Regions from separate parts of the Mesorhizobium sp. M0152 genome, predicted to be linked through region 2. Evidence: predicted binding sites of a transcription regulator. Region 2 holds the regulator's gene; the other holds the start of a gene.
The links. The regulator LexA, encoded in region 2, represses DNA repair genes until DNA is damaged. The targets are predictions, from matches to a motif close to TGTTCNNNNTGTGTTCNG.

Region 1: NKJ26_RS10600 (2'-5' RNA ligase family protein) is a predicted target of LexA. The motif match lies at 6,316-6,333, and genes of this name have one in related genera.

Annotation. Positions count from the first base shown of each region.
Region 1 is NZ_JAMYTH010000007.1:206,773-216,407, reverse strand. Features, by position in the region: gene sbmA (peptide antibiotic transporter SbmA) at 1-39, opposite strand, end outside; gene NKJ26_RS10635 (YbfB/YjiJ family MFS transporter) at 154-1,314, opposite strand; gene NKJ26_RS10630 (hypothetical protein) at 1,431-1,652, opposite strand; gene NKJ26_RS10625 (LysR substrate-binding domain-containing protein) at 1,746-2,738, shown strand; gene NKJ26_RS10620 (aminopeptidase) at 2,735-3,991, shown strand; gene NKJ26_RS10615 (DUF488 domain-containing protein) at 4,017-4,370, shown strand; gene NKJ26_RS10610 (ArsC family reductase) at 4,591-4,932, opposite strand; gene NKJ26_RS10605 (SnoaL-like domain-containing protein) at 5,157-5,510, opposite strand; gene NKJ26_RS10600 (2'-5' RNA ligase family protein) at 5,643-6,287, opposite strand; gene NKJ26_RS10595 (fumarylacetoacetate hydrolase family protein) at 6,532-7,689, shown strand; gene NKJ26_RS10590 (substrate-binding domain-containing protein) at 7,976-8,911, shown strand; gene NKJ26_RS10585 (ABC transporter permease) at 9,028-9,635, shown strand, end outside.
Region 2 is NZ_JAMYTH010000001.1:179,712-189,346, reverse strand. Features, by position in the region: gene NKJ26_RS00900 (trypsin-like peptidase domain-containing protein) at 1-1,045, shown strand, start outside; gene NKJ26_RS00895 (abortive infection family protein) at 1,042-2,226, opposite strand; gene kynU (kynureninase) at 2,914-4,161, opposite strand; gene NKJ26_RS00880 (TetR/AcrR family transcriptional regulator) at 4,294-4,944, opposite strand; gene lexA (transcriptional repressor LexA) at 5,406-6,143, shown strand; gene NKJ26_RS00870 (ComEC/Rec2 family competence protein) at 6,137-8,602, opposite strand; gene gltX (glutamate--tRNA ligase) at 8,704-9,635, shown strand, end outside.

The sequences.
Region 1 (9,635 bases), on a different contig from region 2:
GAAAAACAGCTTCGGCTGCGGGAAAAAAGATACGAACACTGTGGCGAATTCCTCGGTCTCTGCGCAAATCAGCGGGGCTTAGCGGGCATAAGGTCACACATTAGTGGGAAAGAAAATGCCTGCCCGATGCCCGGCTTCGAGCAAGACGGCAAATCATGGCGATTTTGGCGCAGCCGACCATATGATGGCGCCGGAGGCGACCAGCATGGCCGCGGCGGCGATGGACGCGAGGAAGAAATCGCCTGACGCCTGCGCCAGCAGCCCGGCGGCGATCGGGCCGACGATCTGGCCAAGACCGAAGGAAGCAGTCATCAAGGCGAAGATGCGCCGGGGCGCCCTTGGCGCCTGCTGCCGTGCCGCCTGAAGGCCAAGCGCGGTGATGGCGACGAAAGTGCCGCCCAGCAGCAGGCCGCCGAGCAGCGGCCCGGTGCGGCCGCCGACCGCCACGCTGGCGGCAACGCCGACGACTTCGATCAGGCACGCCAGCGCATAGGCGGCATGGAGCCCGATCCGTGCGGCGATCTTCTGCCAGAGCCAGGTCGAGGGAAAGGCGGCAAGGCCAGCGGCCATCCAGACGACAGCCTCGAAGACGCGGCCACCGCCGCCTTGCCTGACTATGGCGACCAGGAATGTCGCCGTCACCACATAACCGAAGCCAAACAGGCCGTAGCCGACGATGATCTTCATCAACGACCGGTCTTTCGGCAATGCGGGTTCGCCCGCGGCTTTGCCATCGGTGAGCGGGCCCTCATTTGCCAACAGCGCCACGAGCACGAAACCGCAAGCCGAAATTGCCGCCGACCACAGCCAGCCCGCCGCCCAACCGGCATGTACCGTGACCAGCACCGCCATCATCACCGCCGATATCGCGATACCGAGGCCGACGCCGCCGAAATGCCATGCCTGGAGATCGCCGCGACCGGCGGCGGCGATGCGGCTGAAGACGATGCTGGCCATGAACACCATGACGCAGGCGCTGGCCAGGCCGGCTAGAAATCGGATGATGAGAAAGGCCGCCATCGCATCGGTCAGCCCCATCAGCGCCGCAAGCACGGTGCTGGCGCCAAGACCCGCCAGCATCAGCAGGCGCTCGCGCCCATGCGCCCAGCCGCCGCCCGCCGCCAGCGCGCCGACGAGGTAACCGAGATAATTGGCGGAGGCGATCCAGCCGGCATCGGCCGGCGTCAGACGCAGTTCTTCCATCATGCCGGGCAGGATCGGCGTGTAGACGAAACGGCCGACACCCATGGCGACGGCCATGGCGATCATGCCGGCGAAAGCGAAGCGCAGCGCTGTTGACGTGGCTGATGTCATTGCAGCGCACAATAAGTGTCCGAACGGACGAAACAATCCGCCTTTGTTAGGCCAGTGCTATTGCGGAACTCCGCGCTTGTCCCCGCTGTTGCCTGATCGGTGAGCGTGGCGTTGGCTCAACAGCGTCCGCCGCAGCCATGCAACGAAGCGGTCTCATGCACCGTGCGCCGCGCCGTCAGCCTGAACGGAACATCGCCAAGTTCGCGCTCCGACATCGTGTCCAGCACGGGATGCGAAAGCGGATCGGTCAGCCATGTCTGTGGCTCGTACCGCCAACGCGGCTCATGCAGCGCGTCCACGGCGAACAGGACCTTCAGCGACGACAGCATTCTCAACATTTCCGGCTCCGGAGTATGTCCTTGCGCCAAAGTCCGCCGTTTCGGCATGTCTATCAATTGAGATTTCAGCCGGATCGGTTTAGAAAAACTCAAATGGCCATGCTCAACCGCATCCACCTCAACGGCCTGCGCGCCGTCGAAACCGTTGCCCGTCTCGGCTCGCTCGCGGCGGCGGCCGGTGAACTCAACGTTTCCTCCAGCGCGGTCAGCCAGCAGATAAGCCGCACCGAAAAGCAGCTCGGCCAGGCGCTGTTCGAACGCACCGCGAACGGCCTGGTGCTGACCGAGTTCGGCGCCGCGTTCGCGGCCCGCCTCAGCACGGGCTTTCGCGAGCTTGTCCAGGCCGTCGCACTGGCCGACGAAGCGACGCAATGCACATTGGTGGTTTCGGTGGCGCCGGCCTTTGCCTCGAAATGGCTGCTGCCGCGACTGTCGCGCCACTTCGCCCGCCATCCCAACGTGCTCCTGCGCATCGACGCCTCGGTGCGGCTGGCCGATCTCGACCGCTCCGACATCGACATCGCCATCCGGCTTGGCGACGGCAAATGGCCGGGCGGGCGATCGGAACTGCTTTTGGCGCAGGAAGTCTTCCCGGTCTGCGCCCCTGACATCGCCAGGAAACTGAAATCGATCGAGGACCTTTCCAAGACCTGCGCGATCACCGACGAGCGGGCGATGATCAACTGGGAAAGCTGGTTCGCGGCGGCCGGCGTCGAACCCGTCACCTTTCAGAAAGGCGCGCGCTTCACCGATCCGATGCTGTGCCTGGAATCGGCGATCGCTGGCCATGGCGTGATGCTGGGCTGGCAATTGCTCGCCGCCGATGCGCTGGCCGACGGGCGGCTCGTGGCGCCTTTCGGGATCCGCGCCCAGAGCGGGCTCGGCTACTGGCTGGTGACCTCCTCGACCAGGCCCGAAAGCCGCAAAGTCCGGGATTTCAAGCTCTGGATCAAGGAGGAGATCGAGGCGACGATGGCGCGGTTCGGGTCGGCGGCTAAAGGAACCGCTGGCGCGATCGCGGTGGAAAGCACCGTGGCGCCGGTCTATGTAGAGTCTGACATCAAACTACGGCAGGCAGGATCATGACCACACATTCGCGCGGCGTTTCCGCAACGATCGACCCGGTGAAGCTCGACAGGCTGGCGGAGGTCGCCATCAAGGTCGGACTGCAATTGCAGCCGGGGCAGGACCTGGTGCTGACGTCGTCGATCGCGGCATTGCCGCTGACCAGGCGCATCGTCGAACACGCCTACAAGGCCGGCGCCGGGCTGGTGACGCCGATCTTCAACGACGACGAGATGACGCTGGCGCGCTATCGCTTCGGCGCCGATGCCGGCTTCGACCGCGCCGCCGGCTGGCTCTATGAAGGCATGGCGAAAGCCTTCTCCAATAATGCGGCCAGGCTTGCCGTGCGCGGCGAGGATCCCTCGCTGTTGTCGGCGCAGGATCCGGCGAAAGTAGCCCGCGCCAACAAGGCCAATTCGATAGCCTACCAGCCGGCGCTGGAAAAGATCACCGGCTTCGACATCAACTGGAACATCGTCGCCTACCCGGACCTCGCCTGGGCCAAGCAGGTTTTTCCCGGCGACGCCGACGACGTTGCCGTGGCGAAGCTCGCCGACGCCATCTTCGCCGCGTCGCGAGTGGACGTGGAGGATCCGATCGGCAACTGGAAGGCGCATAATGCAGCGCTGCGCGGCCGCACCGAATGGCTCAACAGCCATAATTTCCACGCGCTGCACTTCACCGGCCCAGGCACCGACCTGACGGTCGGGCTGGCGGACGGCCATGAATGGATGGGCGGCGCCTCGACCGCCAAGAACGGCATCACCTGCAATCCCAACATCCCGACCGAGGAAGTCTTCACCACGCCGCACGCAAGGCGGGTCGAGGGCCATGTCTCCTCGACCAAGCCGCTGTCCTACCAGGGCACGCTGATCGACGACATCTCGGTGCGTTTCGAAGAAGGCAGGATCGTCGAGGCAAAGGCTTCGAAGGGCGAGGATGTGCTGAAGAAGGTGCTGGATACCGACGAGGGTTCGCGGCGGCTCGGCGAAGTTGCGCTGGTGCCGCATTCCTCGCCGATCTCGGCGAGCGGCCTTTTGTTCTTCAACACGCTGTTCGACGAAAACGCCGCCTGCCACATTGCGCTCGGACAATGCTATTCGAAGTGCTTCGTCGACGGTGCGTCGCTCAGCCAGGACGAGATCGCCGCGCGCGGCGGCAACAAGAGCTTCATCCATATCGACTGGATGATCGGTTCGGACAGGATCGACATAGACGGCGTTCACAAGGACGGCAGCCGCGTGCCCGTCATGCGCAAGGGCGAGTGGGTCTGAGCGGATCGCTCCCGAGGAGGGCTTGGTGGCCTTCGATATCGCGGTGAAGCGCATCTACGAAGCGCCCGAAAAGGCGGACGGCCAGCGGGTGCTGGTCGACCGCATCTGGCCGCGCGGTATCCGCAAAGAAGATGCCGCGCTGACGCTGTGGCTGAAAGAGATCGCGCCGAGCGACGAGTTGCGCAAATGGTTCGGGCATGAGCCCGGGCGCTGGGCGGAGTTTCAGAAGCGGTATGCAGCCGAGCTGGATAGGAATGGCGAGGCGGTGGCGCAACTGCGTGGCCTGCTCGGCGAAGGCAAGGTGACGCTGCTCTACGGCGCCCACGACGAAACGCGCAACAATGCAGTGGCGCTGATGGGGTATATGCGCGGGCGGTGATGCTCTTCTGGTACTTTCGAACGCTGGCGGGACAGCGCCCCCCTCTGTCCTGCCGATCTCCCCCACTTGGGGGGAGATCGGCAGCTTCGGTGCTCCGCTCGCTCCTGCGACGTTGGCGATTTCGCGAAAGCCGGGGTGACGGCCAATCTCCCCCCTCGTGGGGGAGATGTCCGGCAGGACAGAGGGGGGCGCGAAGGAACGCAGCGTACGGAGTGTTGTTCTACTTCCCGCCCACCGCCGCCTCATAAGCATCCGGCTTGAAGCCGACGAGAATCCGGTCGCCGACCTCCAGCACCGGGCGTTTGATCATCGTCGGCTGGGCCAGCATCAGCGTCTTGGCCTTCTTTACGTCCAGGCCCTGCTTGTCCTTGTCCGCCAGTTCGCGGAACGTCGTGCTCGCCTTGTTGAGCAGGATTTCCCAGCCAACCTCGCCGACCCAGCCATCCAGCCGCTCGGCATCCAGCCCCTCTGCCCGGTAATCGTGAAAACGATAGGCGACGTCATGGCCTTCCAGCCAGACGCGTGCCTTCCTGATCGTGTCGCAGGTGGTGATTCCGTACATGGTGATCGTCAAAACAGGGGCCTTTCGGATTTCGAATCCGACCGCAGATTAAGGATGCCCCGCACGCTTTGCCAGCGGCCCGCCAAAACCATCAAGAGATGAGTTTCTTCAATGGCGGGGGGCACGGACGTGCATCGGGTCGGAGCGCGGCCAGGAGACGATCCTGGCCGCCTGGTCCTGGAGGATGCGGCGAAATGTGCCGAACGCCGAGCGCGATTTCGGCCTCAATAATAGAAGCGCTCTTCGGCAATCTTGCCGTTTTTGACCGTGTACAGGCCAACCTCGTCCATGGTGACACGCTGGCCCGCGGCCTTGGGCGTTATGTCAAATGTGAAGCGCACAGCGAACTGGTCGCCGTTGACATAAGGGCCCTCGACGGAGCCGCCATGGACCTCGTTGTTTTCCTGCCACCACTGGCCTTTCTGCTTGACGGCGTCCTTGCCACGGCAGACGGCCATCGGCCCCTCCATCGCTTCGTAGCTGACGATGTCGTCGGCATTGTATTTCTCGGCAGCACTTTCGTTGTCGCCCTGCTTGAGAAGTTCGGTGAAATGCTTGGCAATATCCGCGATGGTCATGTGTTCCTCCTGTTCGGATCTTATTGCAAATAGGGAACAGCCCGCTGCCTGCCATCGTCGTTCCGGTTGGTAGCTGACATATCATGTCAGGATGATGGACCGCGCGGCGCATGTGAGGACGATTCCAGGCGCTCACATGGCGGGCAGTGCATCGTCCTGGCCGGTCAGTTGCCAGCGTCCGGGATGCTTGTAGGCACCCTTCCCAGTGAGACTGTGGATGAGTACAAAATCGCGGACAGTCCAGCCGACCGGATCGATCGACCGCTCGCGAATCCTGGGAACGCCCACCTCGTCACGAAGCAACGTAACATGCGGTTCGATGGACCTGGTGAGAAAGGGTTTCAACGGGCTGTCCGAGATCACCGCCGTCAGATCACGCCAGAACTTTTGCAGCGCCGGATTGCCATCGCTGCCGCGCAGGACCAGCGCACCACCGCCAAAAGCCGACAAGCGATCGAACGAAACCTCGAAGGGCTTCGCAACGATCATCGATCCGATATGACAGGCGGTCTCCACCAGCTCTTGCGGATACTCCTCTTGGTCGCCGAGGCCGACAAGCGAGATGTGGATGTGGTTTTCCGGAACCAGCCAGCCTTGCAATCCGAACTCACGGTTCCAGGCCATGGCCTTTCGCGCGAGACGACCAGCAATCGCACTGCCGACGAGGATGGCAAAGAACAGGCGGTGGAAATGCTTCCCGGCCTGTTCCCAGCGGAAAAAGGCCTGGCCGTTCTTCGCGGTTCCAAATGCAGGTTGTCCACTCATGACCGATCCCATCCGGCAAATTGAATCAGGTCGCGAGTTATAGAACAAAACAAGAACAAATGCAAGCCAAAAATACTACAAGCGCCGGCGCTTCGGCACCCATGCACGCATCGCCATGTTTGTCGGCGAGATGCCGGCTCTCGGCGGCGGTGGCGCCTGGATCACCACATACGGGATAGACCTTTGACAGGAATCCGGTGAAAGTGCCGCGTCGATCCGGCAAGCCGCATTTTCGATGATCAGAGGACCGAACGCCATGACGAACCCGACGCAGCTGCCCGCCGAGGGACTTTTTGTCGGCCGAGCCAGGAGCAGCGGCGCCTCGTACCCGCTGGTGATCACGGTGCGTGACGGCACGGTCTTCGACATCACGTCGAGCACGGCACCGACCGTGCGTGATATTTGCGAGATGACCGATCCGGCGGGGCATGTGCGCTCGGCGAAGGGCAGACCGATCGGGTGGCTCGACGCCATCGCGGCCAACAGTTTCCAGGCCACGCGCGATCCGGCAAAACCCTACCTCCTGTCTCCTGTCGACCTACAGGCGGTCAAGGCGTCGGGCGTTACCTTCGTCGTCAGCCTGCTGGAACGCGTGATCGAGGAGCAGGCGCGTGGTTCGGCCGAGAAGGCCGATGCCATCCGCGCCGACATTGCCGGGCTGATCGGCCATGATCTGTCGAAACTGAAGCCCGGTTCGCCCGAGGCGATGGAGATCAAGGCCAAGCTCATCGCACGCGGCGCCTGGTCGCAATATCTGGAAGTGGGCATCGGCCCCGACGCAGAGATCTTCACCAAATGCCAGCCCATGGCCTCGGTCGGCTTCGGCGCCGATGTCGGCCTGCACCCGGTGTCGACCTGGAACAATCCGGAGCCCGAGATCGCCATGATCGCCGCCAGCAGCGGCAGGATCGTCGGCGCCACCATCGGCAACGACGTCAATCTGCGCGACGTCGAAGGGCGTTCGGCGCTGCTGCTCGGCAAAGCCAAGGACAACAATGCCTCGGCCTCGCTCGGTCCCTTCATCCGCCTGTTCGACGACACCTTCTCGATCGATGACGTGAAACGGGCGGTCGTTCGCCTGAAGGTCGAGGGCGAGGACGGGTTCTCGCTGGAGGGCGCGAGTTCGATGGCCGAGATCAGCCGCTCGCCGGAGGAACTGGTCGCCGCCGCCATGGGTGCCCACCATCAGTATCCGGACGGGCTGGCGCTCTATCTCGGCACCATGTTCGTGCCGTCGAAAGACCGTGGCGAGAAGGGCAAGGGCTTCACCCACAAGGTCGGCGACATCGTCACCATCTCGTCGGAGAAGTTCGGCGCGCTGGTCAACCGGGTGCGGCTGTCGCCAGACTGCCCGCACTGGACCTACGGCGCCAGTCATCTGATGCGCGAGCTGGCGCAGGCCGACCTCATCTGACCGGGCCTGGCTCGAGCAAGCATGCCGAAGGCGATCCGCTCGGCTGAGCTTCCGCGCCAATCATCCGTCGGCTCGGAAAAAATCACCTGAACTGATGCAATCTGATGGGACCGCTGATGGCGCCTCGTCAGGCGCCAACTACATCTGCAGATGGAGGCTTGCCATCCGCCGGAAAAGAGGATGCTCTGACGCATCCAACCGGTGCTGGCGAAGGAGGCGCGATCCGGTTCTTGCCGGAACAAGAGGTGGATCCGGACTGATCATCTTCAAAATGGGAGGAAATCAAATGCTGACACGGCTAAGAGTGGTTCTATTCGGCCTGCTGGTGGCGCTGACGGTCATTCCGGCAGCGGCGCAGGCCAAGACATTCTACTGGATTTCGCATGGCGGCCCGGCCGACCCGGTCTGGACCTACTTCCTGGCCGGCGCCAAGCAATGGGCCAAGGACACCGGCAACACCGTCAACACCTCGTTCCACAATGGCGATGTGGCCTCGCAGCAGGAAGCGGTCCGCGCCGCCCTCTCCGCCAAGGCCGATGGCATCGTCACCACGAGCCCCGATCCGGGCAGCCTTGTCGAGATCGTCAAGGAAGCCCGCGCGGCGAACGTCCCGATCATCAACTTCAACACGCCCGATCCCAAGGCTAATTTCAACGCCTATGTCGGCGGCGACAACGTCACCTTCGGCAAGCACTGGGCGCAATATCTGGTCGACAAGGGCCTGGTGAAGAAGGGCGATTTCGTCTGGATGCCGGTCGAGATCCCCGGCGCCACCTATGGCGTCCAGGAAGAGGAAGGCATCAAGAGCGTCTTCGAGCCGCTCGGCATCACCTATGAAGTGACCGAAGCGACGCTCGACCAGGCCGAGGTGATCAACCGCATGGTCGACTACCTCACCGCCAACAAGGCCAAGGTCAAGGCGATCATCGGTCTCGGCGACCTCGTCACCGGCTCGATCAAGCGGGTGTTCGACCAGGTCGGTATCAAGCCGGGCGAAATTCCGGTCGTCGGCTGGGGCAATTCGCTCGACACAACCCAGGAAGTGCTGAACGGCTACGTCAATGCCGGCCAGTGGCAGGATCCACAGGCGACCAGCTATGTGGCGCTTTCGCTGGCCAACATGGCCGCCAGCGGTATTCCTCCGGGCTTCAACGTCATCACCGGCGCGCTGTACGAAAAGGACACCGCCGAGGTCTACGACAAGATCCTGTCCGGCAAGTAACCCGCGATCCCTGGCGCCGCGCCGTTTCCGGCACGGCGCCCGGCATCTTCCCTACGCCGCGACCCGCCCGATGCGGTGGCGATCCCGGCCCGTTCCAACCCTGTCGCGGATTGCCAGTGGAAAATCGCTCGCTCCCCCAACTTCTGATCGCGCGTCCGGAATTCGGGCCGTTCGTGCTGCTCATCGTCGAGATCGCCGTTTTCTGGGGCTTCAATCACGACTTCCTGTCACCGCAGAACATTTCCAACACGCTGGCGTTCACGGTCGAACTCGGCCTGATCGCGCTGGCGATGACGTTGCTGATGACGTCAGGCGAATTCGATCTTTCCGTCGGCTCGCTGTTCGGCTTCTCGCCGGTGCTGATGTGGACGCTGTTCAACAGCGGCCTCACCTCGCTGGAAGTGGCCTTCATCGTCGCGCTGCTGGTCGCCGCCTTCATCGGGCTGGTCAATGGCTGGTTCGTGACGCAGCTCAAGATCCCGTCCTTCCTGGTGACGCTCGGAATGCTGCTTGTAGTGCGCGGCACCGCGCTGTTCGTCACCGACGGTTTTCCGCAGCGCACCTGGAGCGCGGAAGGCAGCTGGCTGGCGGAAGCGCTGGTCGGCGACTTTTTCATCGGGCCGTTCCGCATCTACATGTCGCTGTTCTGGTTCATCGCCGCGGCGATCGCGCTGGGCTATGTGCTGACGCAAAGCCGCACCGGCAACTGGATACAGGCGGCGGG
Region 2 (9,635 bases):
TCTGCGTATCGCAAAGACCGCGAGAGCAATCTACACCCGGTACGCGGACGATATCACTTTCTCAGGTTATCAGCCTCCTGCTCCCCTTTTCGAAGCCGGACCGCCAGCGGTCGGAAGGTTCTCCCCCGACTTGCTCTCGGCCGCCTTGCGTGCGGCCATTCAAAGCAACGGCTTCACGGTCAATCCGCACAAGGTTCACTACGCCGACCGAAACTCACGGCGTATCGTGACCGGCGTGAAGATCAATTCTGGGCTGAATGTTGATCGCCGTTACGTCCGCGACATCCGAGCAAAGCTTAACTCGATAGAGAAACATGGGCTGAAAGCCTCCCAAGCAAGGCATTCTGCTAAAGGCGGCAAAGGAGATATCGGGTCTCACATTCGCGGAAAAATCGCATACGTCGTCCATTTGAAGGGGCTGGCGGACCCAGTCGTTCGGTCGTTGGCTTTACGCTACAATCGGAGCTTCGCGGATCATCCTGTGAAGATCACACCAACCGAGAGCGAGCAACGGGATCGGTCGGTTTGGATCGTCGAACATTCTGGGAATGGAGGAGAGCAGGGTACCGCCTTTTTTCTGAGTGGTGTTGGGCTCATCACGGCAGCACATTGCGTGGAGGATCCTGAAGATCTGCTCGTCTATCATCCGAGCACGCCGTCCAACCAAAAGAGGGTATCGGTCCGCAAGCGATCCGAACATCACGACCTAGCGATCCTTGACCACGCCATACATCCGAATGAGTTCTTCGAGATGGAAGCGGCGACGGTCGCAGCAGATGTTGGTGATGACGTCACGGCTTACGGCTATCCTGGATACGGGCCCGGGGACCGTCTCAACATTCGGATTGGAACAGTGACGTCTCTGCCTCGGAAGAGCGCGATCGATCGAGTCGAGGTATCCCAAGAACTCAGTCAGGGCATGTCAGGGGGTCCGATACTGGGTGCCGGCGGGAATGTCGTCGGCATCATCCATAAGGGTGGGCCGAACGAAGGCCGACAAATCGCAACCGCGGTCCATGAGCTGAAGAAATGGGCGGCGAGCTAGGGACTACCTGCCTTTGCCGCCCATGTCGAAACTAGAAATGTCGCCATCGTGCCGGACAGATTGACGGCTAGCTGCGCATGGCGAGCGGCGGGCTTTACCCTTTTCGGACCTGGACTGTGCGCGTCACCAATCTTGTTGCGCAGCGATCCCAAGGATTCGACCACCGATTGGCAGCTTCCGAGAATCTGCTTAAACACAGGTTCCGTGTGGGCATCAGGAGCCAGATTCAATATCTTGGCTAGTTTCCGATACAGCACGGGCAGGTCGTCCTTTTCCTCATATGTCTTCCCCGCTTCGACGATGATCCACTTGCAAACGTCCTCGAGCAAGGTCCTCGCCAGCGTGATCGCGCCCTGAGGATCGGTGTCTCTACGATCGAGAGCCTGTGTCCACCGCGCGGCCACCGTGTCAGGCTCGAAGTCGACCAACGCCTGCGATATCCCATCGTCTGACGGGCTGCCGAGAGCGGCGGGCTGCACCTCGTATACCGGGCTTCCTGACAGCCGCCGAGCAATGAACAGGCGATAGCCGTCGTGGCGAAGGTGTTTATTGATCGCTGTGGCGAGTTCGGTCTGGGCATTGGGTGATTGTGTCAGGGGGCTGGTGACCTCTTCCAAAAATCGGAAGAGCTGCCTTTGCGAGCAGGTCAGATAGCCAATCGCTTCCAACGTCTCCCGGTTGTCCCAGTCGTTGTTCCTGACAAGTGCATTGAAGAGATCGTCATCCAAAGTTTGTTCCGACGAGGCATTCTCGAAGACGGAAGACATTCGATGCGTCGGCCACACGCGGCGGATGAAATGGATGTCGTCGAACTCGGTACTGTAGGACCCCTTGTTGAATAATGCCATGATGCGGCGACGCGTGAGCTCAGAAACCCTTTCTTGTCCGGTTTCCTGAAGCTTGGCCAGCGCCTCCGATAAGTCATAGGCGTCCACTTCTTCGAGGAGTCGCTGGGCGATCGGGATCAACTCTGCTGCAGATTTCTCGAGTAGACGTTTTTCCGCATATTTAAATTTGCTTTTGAATGACTCCTCTCGATCCCCGTCCCGTAGCACAAGACGACTGCAGAGGGACGGCACCTCGTTGGCGCTGAAATCGGAAATCGCACCTGCCAATGCATTTCTAAGTTGCTTGACTGCTGCCGACGGATATTGCTGCGTTGATTGCTGTTTCACCTGCACCCATTCTCCGTTCAATTTTTATGCGAGCTGAGCAGCAGTGACAGTCGACGTCAGTCTGCCGGCTTGGCTAAAGTGGATCGGCTTCGCTCTGACGCTATCAGCATCCTTGTTAGCGGCACCGGACAATAGCCATCTTGTGTGCTGTTGCCGAGGTTAACGCGCTCGCATTGAGGCTCTGCCACATCGGCTCGATAAAGACACTACGCATGCCAAGGCACTCGTCCGCAGGAGATGCCGCTTTCCAGTATTGCGCTCACTACATCAAAGGCAGCTTACGCCTCTATAGGACTCTAAGCGGACGGGAAGGAAGCGGCCCGACTACGCCGACAGTTGAGTGTGCCAGGAGCGGCGGCTTTCGGGAAGCCGTCAGTGAGCTTGGAACGACGGAGATAGGTCGTTTGCCGACGGCTGCTTCACATCGCGCCGGATTCTGATTCAGGGCTCACCATGAACCTGACTGACCTTGAATGGCGGGGGATCAAGCCGCTGCTACCCGGCAAAAGAGGGGCAAGATCATTGCCTCGGTCGTTCCCGAGGCGGCCTCACAACCAAAATCCATGCTCTTGTCGACGCCCAAGGTAGGTCGACCAAGCTGACGCTCACCGCAGATCACATGAGTGACATCGCCTCCGCAGTAGACTTGATCACGGATTTGCCCGAACGTGCCATGCCGCTCGCCGACAAGGGTTAAGTCACCGCCGTCTTGACCGCGAAGCGCGCGTCCTGCCAGGCGCCGGTGCGCAGGATATCCTCCAGCACCTCGACAGCCTGCCAGACGTCCTTGTAGCCGACATAGAGCGGCGTGAAACCGAAGCGGATGGTCGAGGGCGCGCGAAAATCGCCGATGACGCCGCGCTCGATCAAGGCCCGCATCACCTGGTAGCCATGTGGGTGGATGAACGACACCTGGCTGCCGCGCGCATTGCCGTTGCGCGGGCTTTCGAGTTCGAGGCCGTAGGCGCCACACCCGGCCTCGACAAGCTGGATGAACAGATCGGTCAGCGCGATGCTCTTCTTGCGCACCGCCGCCATATCGACCTCGTTCCACAGGTCCAGCGCGCCCTTCAGCGCCCGCATCGACAGCACCGGCTGCGTGCCGCACAGGAACCGGCGGATGCCGGTGCCGGCCTCGTAGCCCTGTTCGAAGGCGAACGGCCGGGCGTGCCCCCACCAGCCGCTGAGCGGCTGCCTGATATCACCATGGTGCCGTTTGGCTGCGTAGATGAAGGCCGGCGAGCCCGGACCGCCATTGAGATATTTGTAGGTGCAGCCGATGGCGAAATCGGCATTCGCGCCGTCGAGTTCGACCGGCAAGGCACCTGCCGTGTGGCAGAGATCCCATACGATGAGCGCGCCGACCTGATGGGCCTTGCACGTCAGCGCTGCCATGTCGCGCAACTGGCCGGACTTGTAGTTGACGTGATTGACCAGGATGACGGCGACATGCTCGTCGATCAGGTCTTCGATATCAGGCGCATCGACACCTTCCAGCCGCAGCACCGTGCCCGGCCGTGTCGAGGCCACGCCTTCCGCCATGTAGAGATCGGTCGGAAAGCTGTCGCCCTCGGCGACGATCACCGACCGGTGCGGCCGCATGCCGAGTGCGGCATGCAGCACCTTGTAGATGTTGATCGAGGTGGTATCGCAGACCACCGTCTGGCCGGTCGCGGCGCCAATCAGCCGCCCGAGCTGGTCGCCGAGTTCGACCGGCATGTCGAACCAGCCGGCGGTGTTCCAGGCACGGATGAGATCCTGCGCCCATTCCTGTGTCGCGGCCTTGTTCAGTTCCTCGAAGACGGCGGGAGAAGCAGCACCCAACGAATTGCCGTCGAGGTAGATCACCCCTTCCGGCAAGACGAAGCGATCGCGCATGGCACGCAGCGAATCCGCGGCGTCCATCGCCTCGATCGCTGCCAGATCGGGAATTTTGCTCATGGTCACGATGTTCCTCGTTGAAAAGAGTGCGCCTGCGGCCGGGGCAAGGGCTGGTTGAAATCAGGCGTCAGGTCGCAACCAAGCTCCTCAGCAGGCGCGACAGAAGGGCGGACAGGTAGGGAACCGCGATCATCATCGTGTACTCCTGTCCGCGTTTGGCGAAGACCGGCCGCCCTTGTCGGGCGCATAGAGGCGCAAGAACAGGGTGAGCGCCCTGTTCGATCTTTGCTCGATTTCCGGCGCAGGCAGTTCCTCCAGGACCCCGACAATCCGACGAACCTGAAGATCGCCGATCAAGAGACGGACATAGATGTCGGCAGCTTCGGCAGGATCGTCACAGGCGATCAGGCCGTCCCGACTTGCGGTTCGAAGCAGGTCGCCAACAAGCGGCATTATGGTGTTGCGGCCGAATTGCGCGATCGATTGGCCAAGCGTGCCTGTATCGTTGACGTCGCCCGCTGCGGCACGATTGAGCGCCACCGCCTTGTCGCCCGTCACCAGGGTCAGCAAGACCGGCCCTAGCAAGCCCAGGGTTTCGAGGGGATCGCGAGCCTGGTGAAGGGCGTCCTCCAGCAGCTTCCTTGCCTCTCCCGCATTGGCTTCGATCAGGGATCGAAACAGCACCTGCTTGTTGCCGTACCAGTTGTAGAGGGTTTCGTTCGACGCCGATGCCCGCTTGGCGATGGCAAGCAGGGACGCGCTTTTGTAGCCGGTTTCCCGGAGCACCGCATAGGCGGCATGCTCTATCCGTGCGCGGCGCGCTGCCTGCTTCGGCGTGATCATTCATGTTCCTCCGCGCAAACCGTATACTCCTATACGGTTTCGTCAAGCGAGCGGGAAGCAACGAGCAAAAAGGCGGCCCTTCGCGTCCTACGGTGCCCGGCCGCTTTCTGGCATGCAGTTGGCATTTTGGCTTCGTTTCGTTCACGAGCGACGGAGGTTTTTCGACCCGCCGAAACGCACCCGGCATTTGTCGGCAACACAGCTTGCGGGATTATGCCAAAAGTGAGATCGATCGGTCCACGGGCCATTAACCGAAACAATTTCAATGGGCCCGAGCGCGCGTCGACGGAGGACCGCGCCTTTGGGATGCCGGTTGCGAGCGGCTACTTCGTTTCCGCAGCCTTAACAAATTCATTAAACTTTAAACAGTTGCGGAACACAACTGGAACAGATAGTGTTTGTTCTGGGTTTGTTTTTCTGATTCTGATTCAAACCCGTTGTTCAATGTCTTGGGGGCCGCCATGCTGACACGCAAGCAACATGAACTGCTGATGTTCATCCATGAACGACTCAAGGAAAGCGGCATTCCGCCCTCCTTCGACGAGATGAAGGAAGCGCTCGATCTCGCTTCCAAGTCCGGTATCCATCGGCTGATCACGGCGCTGGAGGAGCGCGGCTTTATTCGCCGGCTGCCCAACCGGGCGCGGGCGCTGGAAGTGCTGCGGCTGCCGGATTCGATCGCGCCGGGCCTCAATGCGGCAAAAAAATTCTCGCCAAGCGTCATCCAGGGCAGTCTTGGGCAAGGCAGCCTCGGCCGCCAGATCAAACCGGCGCAATCGCGGATGTCATCGGCTGGCAATGACGACGATGCGGTTTCCGCGGTATCGATCCCGGTGATGGGCCGTATCGCCGCCGGTGTGCCGATCGATGCCATACAGCATCAGACGCATTCGATCTCGGTGCCGCCTGACATGATCATGGGTGGCGAACACTATGCGCTCGAGGTCAAGGGCGACTCGATGATCGAGGCCGGCATCTTCGACGGCGATACCGTCATCATCCGCAACGCCGACACGGCCAGCCCTGGCGAAATCATCGTAGCGCTGGTGGATGAAGAAGAAGCGACGCTGAAACGGTTCCGCCGCAAGGGAGCTTCGATTGCTCTCGAGGCAGCCAATCCCGCCTATGAAACGCGCATTTTCGGGCCAGACAGGGTCAAGGTGCAAGGCAAGCTGGTCGGGCTGATCAGACGCTATTGAGGCGGCTGCGGTTTTACCGCTGGCTTGTCGGGTTTGTTGTAGGGCGGCAGCCCCCTCGCCTCGCGTGAAAATTTGCGTTGCGTGTGCCAAGGCCGGTATGGGCTGTCCACGGCGAAGCTGATTGTCGCTGGTGCGATCGCCGATTGGCGGTCGAAGAAGACGGCCGCACTGCCTTTGCGGGCGAGTTGCCGCTTGGTGACGACAAGCACCAGCGGGTTGTGACAGGGGTCATATGCCGTTGCATCATTGATGACGATCAGGTCGGCGAAACCGCAGGCTTTCCACGCATCCTTGCGGTCTTCGACATGCGCTATGATTGCACCCGATGAGTGCCTGGCGAGACAGACGCCTGATATGCAATAGAAAGGTGATCCCGGCGGCAGCCCGATGGAATCGGCGATGTCGAATTCGCCGTCTCCTTCGGTGAAGATTTCCGGCACGACGATGGTTTCGGATGTCAGGGCGCGTTTCCAGTTGTCGACGGTGAATTCGTTCGGGCGTGCCCGACTGACCGCAAGTTCGCCGCCGCCGATCGGCAGTGCGACCAGCCGCGCATCCTCCGAGATCAGCACATCCGGCGTGCGCGTATCGCCGACGATCAACAGACCGGCGAGCGCGAATGGAAGTGCTCCAAGCCGCAGCCATGTCGTTGCCATTGTCGCGATGACGAGGGCAATGGTCACCAACAGCACCGACTGCTGCGAAATCAGCCCGACGGCATCGACCGGCGAACGCTCGGAAATCCAGCTTGATATGGCGATCATGACAGTCAACCCCTTGCCCATCAGGTAAAGGGACGGCCCATCCAGCCCGAACGGCATCAACAGTGCACTGGCAACGGCCAGGAACATCACGAGCGTCACGATCGGCATGATGGCCAGATTGGCGAACAGGCTGAGCGGCGACACGCGCTGAAAATGCCAGATGGCGAAAAGTGCCGTGGCGCCGCCGGCGATGATCGACGTCATGGCAAGTCCGCCGGTCGCCAGCAGGAGTTTTCGCGTCAGGAAACCCGGCAGGGATCGCTTCGGCGGTGGCGGTCTGGTCTTTCCCGCACGGTGATCCGCCCAGCCGGCATAGGCGCCGACCAGCGCGGCGGTCGCGGCGAAAGACATCTGGAAACTCGGGCCGACCACTTCATGCGGCGACACCACGATGACGGCGATCGCCGAGATCGCCAGGTTGCGCATGGTCAGCGCCGCCCGATCGAACAGCACCGCGATCAGCATCACCGCCAGCATGATGAAGCTGCGCTCGGCGGCAACGACGACGCCCGAGATGACAAGATAGGCGGCAATCGAGCAAAGTGCCGCCACGGCGGCGTATTTCTTGACCGGCCGACGCGCTGAAAAATCCGGGAACAGGGCAAAGACGCCGCGCAGCAGGCCCATGATGGTGCCTGCGACCAGCGCCATGTGCAGTCCGGAAATGGAGATGATGTGATAGATGCCAGTACGGCGCATCGCTTCGTTGATTTCGTCAGGAATGCCGGCGCGCACGCCGACGATCAGCGCCGCGGCGATCTCGCCTTCGGCACCGCCGACAATGTCCCTGATGTGATCGGCGATGCCTTCGCGGGCGGTTTCCACCGCCGAGGAAAGGCGGGCCGACAGCGGCATGCCATCGTCACCTGTGGCGACGATTTTTGGATTGCCGAGAAAGAACCCGCTGCCGCCGATGCCCGCGAAATAGCTGTCGAAGGAGAAGTCGTAGCTGTCCGGCCGCACCGGGCCTGTCGGCGGAAGCAGCTTGGCATAGCCGGTGACCAGGGAACCGGCGGTCAGTTCGGCCGGTATCTTGCGTGCCGACAGCCGGACGCGCTCCGGCGCATAGCGCAGTATCGGCCGGGCGGTCGACATCACGTCGATGGTCAATCGGATGCGGCCAGTCTCCATCCGGTCGACCGAAACGACACGGCCTGTCACTTGCGTCGAGATTTCGGAGCCCAGCATCCGGGTCGCGGTCCGCCACGTCTCGACCTTCGCGGCAAGCAAGCCAGCCGCGCACAGGAACGCCGCCATGAGGCACAGGTGAGTTTTGGGCCAGGAACGCGAGACCAGAGCTAGGAGCCCCGTCAGCATGACCAGCGCCACAAGTTTCGCAAGGTCAGGCTCCGCCGCGAGCGAAAAATAGCCGATTGCTCCGCTCGCCAGACAGACCGGCACCAATAGGAAACCTATGCCGCGGTCGAGTTCCAGAGCCGCCGCCGTTGCAATGTCGCGGCGCAGGCGCGGCAGTGAAACCCGGCCGATCCGCCGGCGCACGCGCACAATCCTTCCGGCGTCCGTGGGCGGAATTGGCGCTGGGATATCCACCGGCAACGGTTGCCTGCCGGGAGCCTGCACGAGCGGCGATAACGACGGCAGCGGAACAGGCTGGGGCGTTGCAAACAGGGACCGTTCGCTGACGCCGGCAACAGCATCCTCGCCCTGATCCGAGCTCCAGCCTCGTCCAGCCATCGGGTCTGCCCCTTGCGCCCTCGACACCCTATGCTACATGAACGCGCAACGCGCGAAAGCCCGCGCACCGCACCCCGCTTCAGATGGTTTCCGAGAGCTCCATGTCCGACAAGGTCGTCACCCGTTTTGCCCCTTCGCCCACCGGCTACCTCCACATTGGAGGCGCGCGCACGGCGCTGTTCAACTGGCTGTACGCGAAGCACACCGGCGGCACGATGCTGCTGCGCATCGAGGACACCGACAGGGAGCGTTCGACCGAGGCTGCGACCACGGCCATTCTCGACGGGCTTTCCTGGCTTGGCCTTAGCTGGGACGGCGAGCCTGTGTCACAGTTCGAGCGCGCGCCGCGCCATCGCGAAGTGGCCGAGGAGCTGGTGCGCATGGGCAAGGCCTATTATTGCTATGCGACGCCCGCCGAGCTGGAGGCGATGCGCGAGGCAGCGCGGGCCAAGGGCCTGCCGCCGCGCTATGATGGCCGCTGGCGCGACCGCGATCCGTCGGAAGCGCCTGCCGGCGCCAAGGGCGCAATTCGCATCAAGGCGCCCACGGAAGGCGAGACGGTGGTGCACGACCGCGTCCAGGGCGAGGTACGCTTTCCCAACAAGGATCTCGACGACTTCATCATCCTGCGCTCGGACGGCAACCCGACCTACATGCATGCCGTCGTCGTCGACGACCACGACATGGGCGTCACGCATATCATCCGGGGCGACGACCACCTGACCAATGCCGCTCGCCAGACGGTCATCTACGACGCCATGGGCTGGGACGTGCCTTCGATGTCGCATATTCCGCTGATCCATGGTGCCGACGGCGCCAAGTTGTCGAAGCGGCACGGCGCGCTCGGCGTCGAGGCCTATCGCGCCATGGGCTATCTGCCGGAGGCGTTGCTCAACTACCTGGCGCGCCTTGGCTGGAGCCATGGCGACGACGAGATCATGTCGATCAAGGACATGATCTCCTGGTTCGATATCGGCGACGTCAACAAGGGCGCGGCCCGCTTTGACTTCGCCAAGCTGGAGGCGTTGAACGG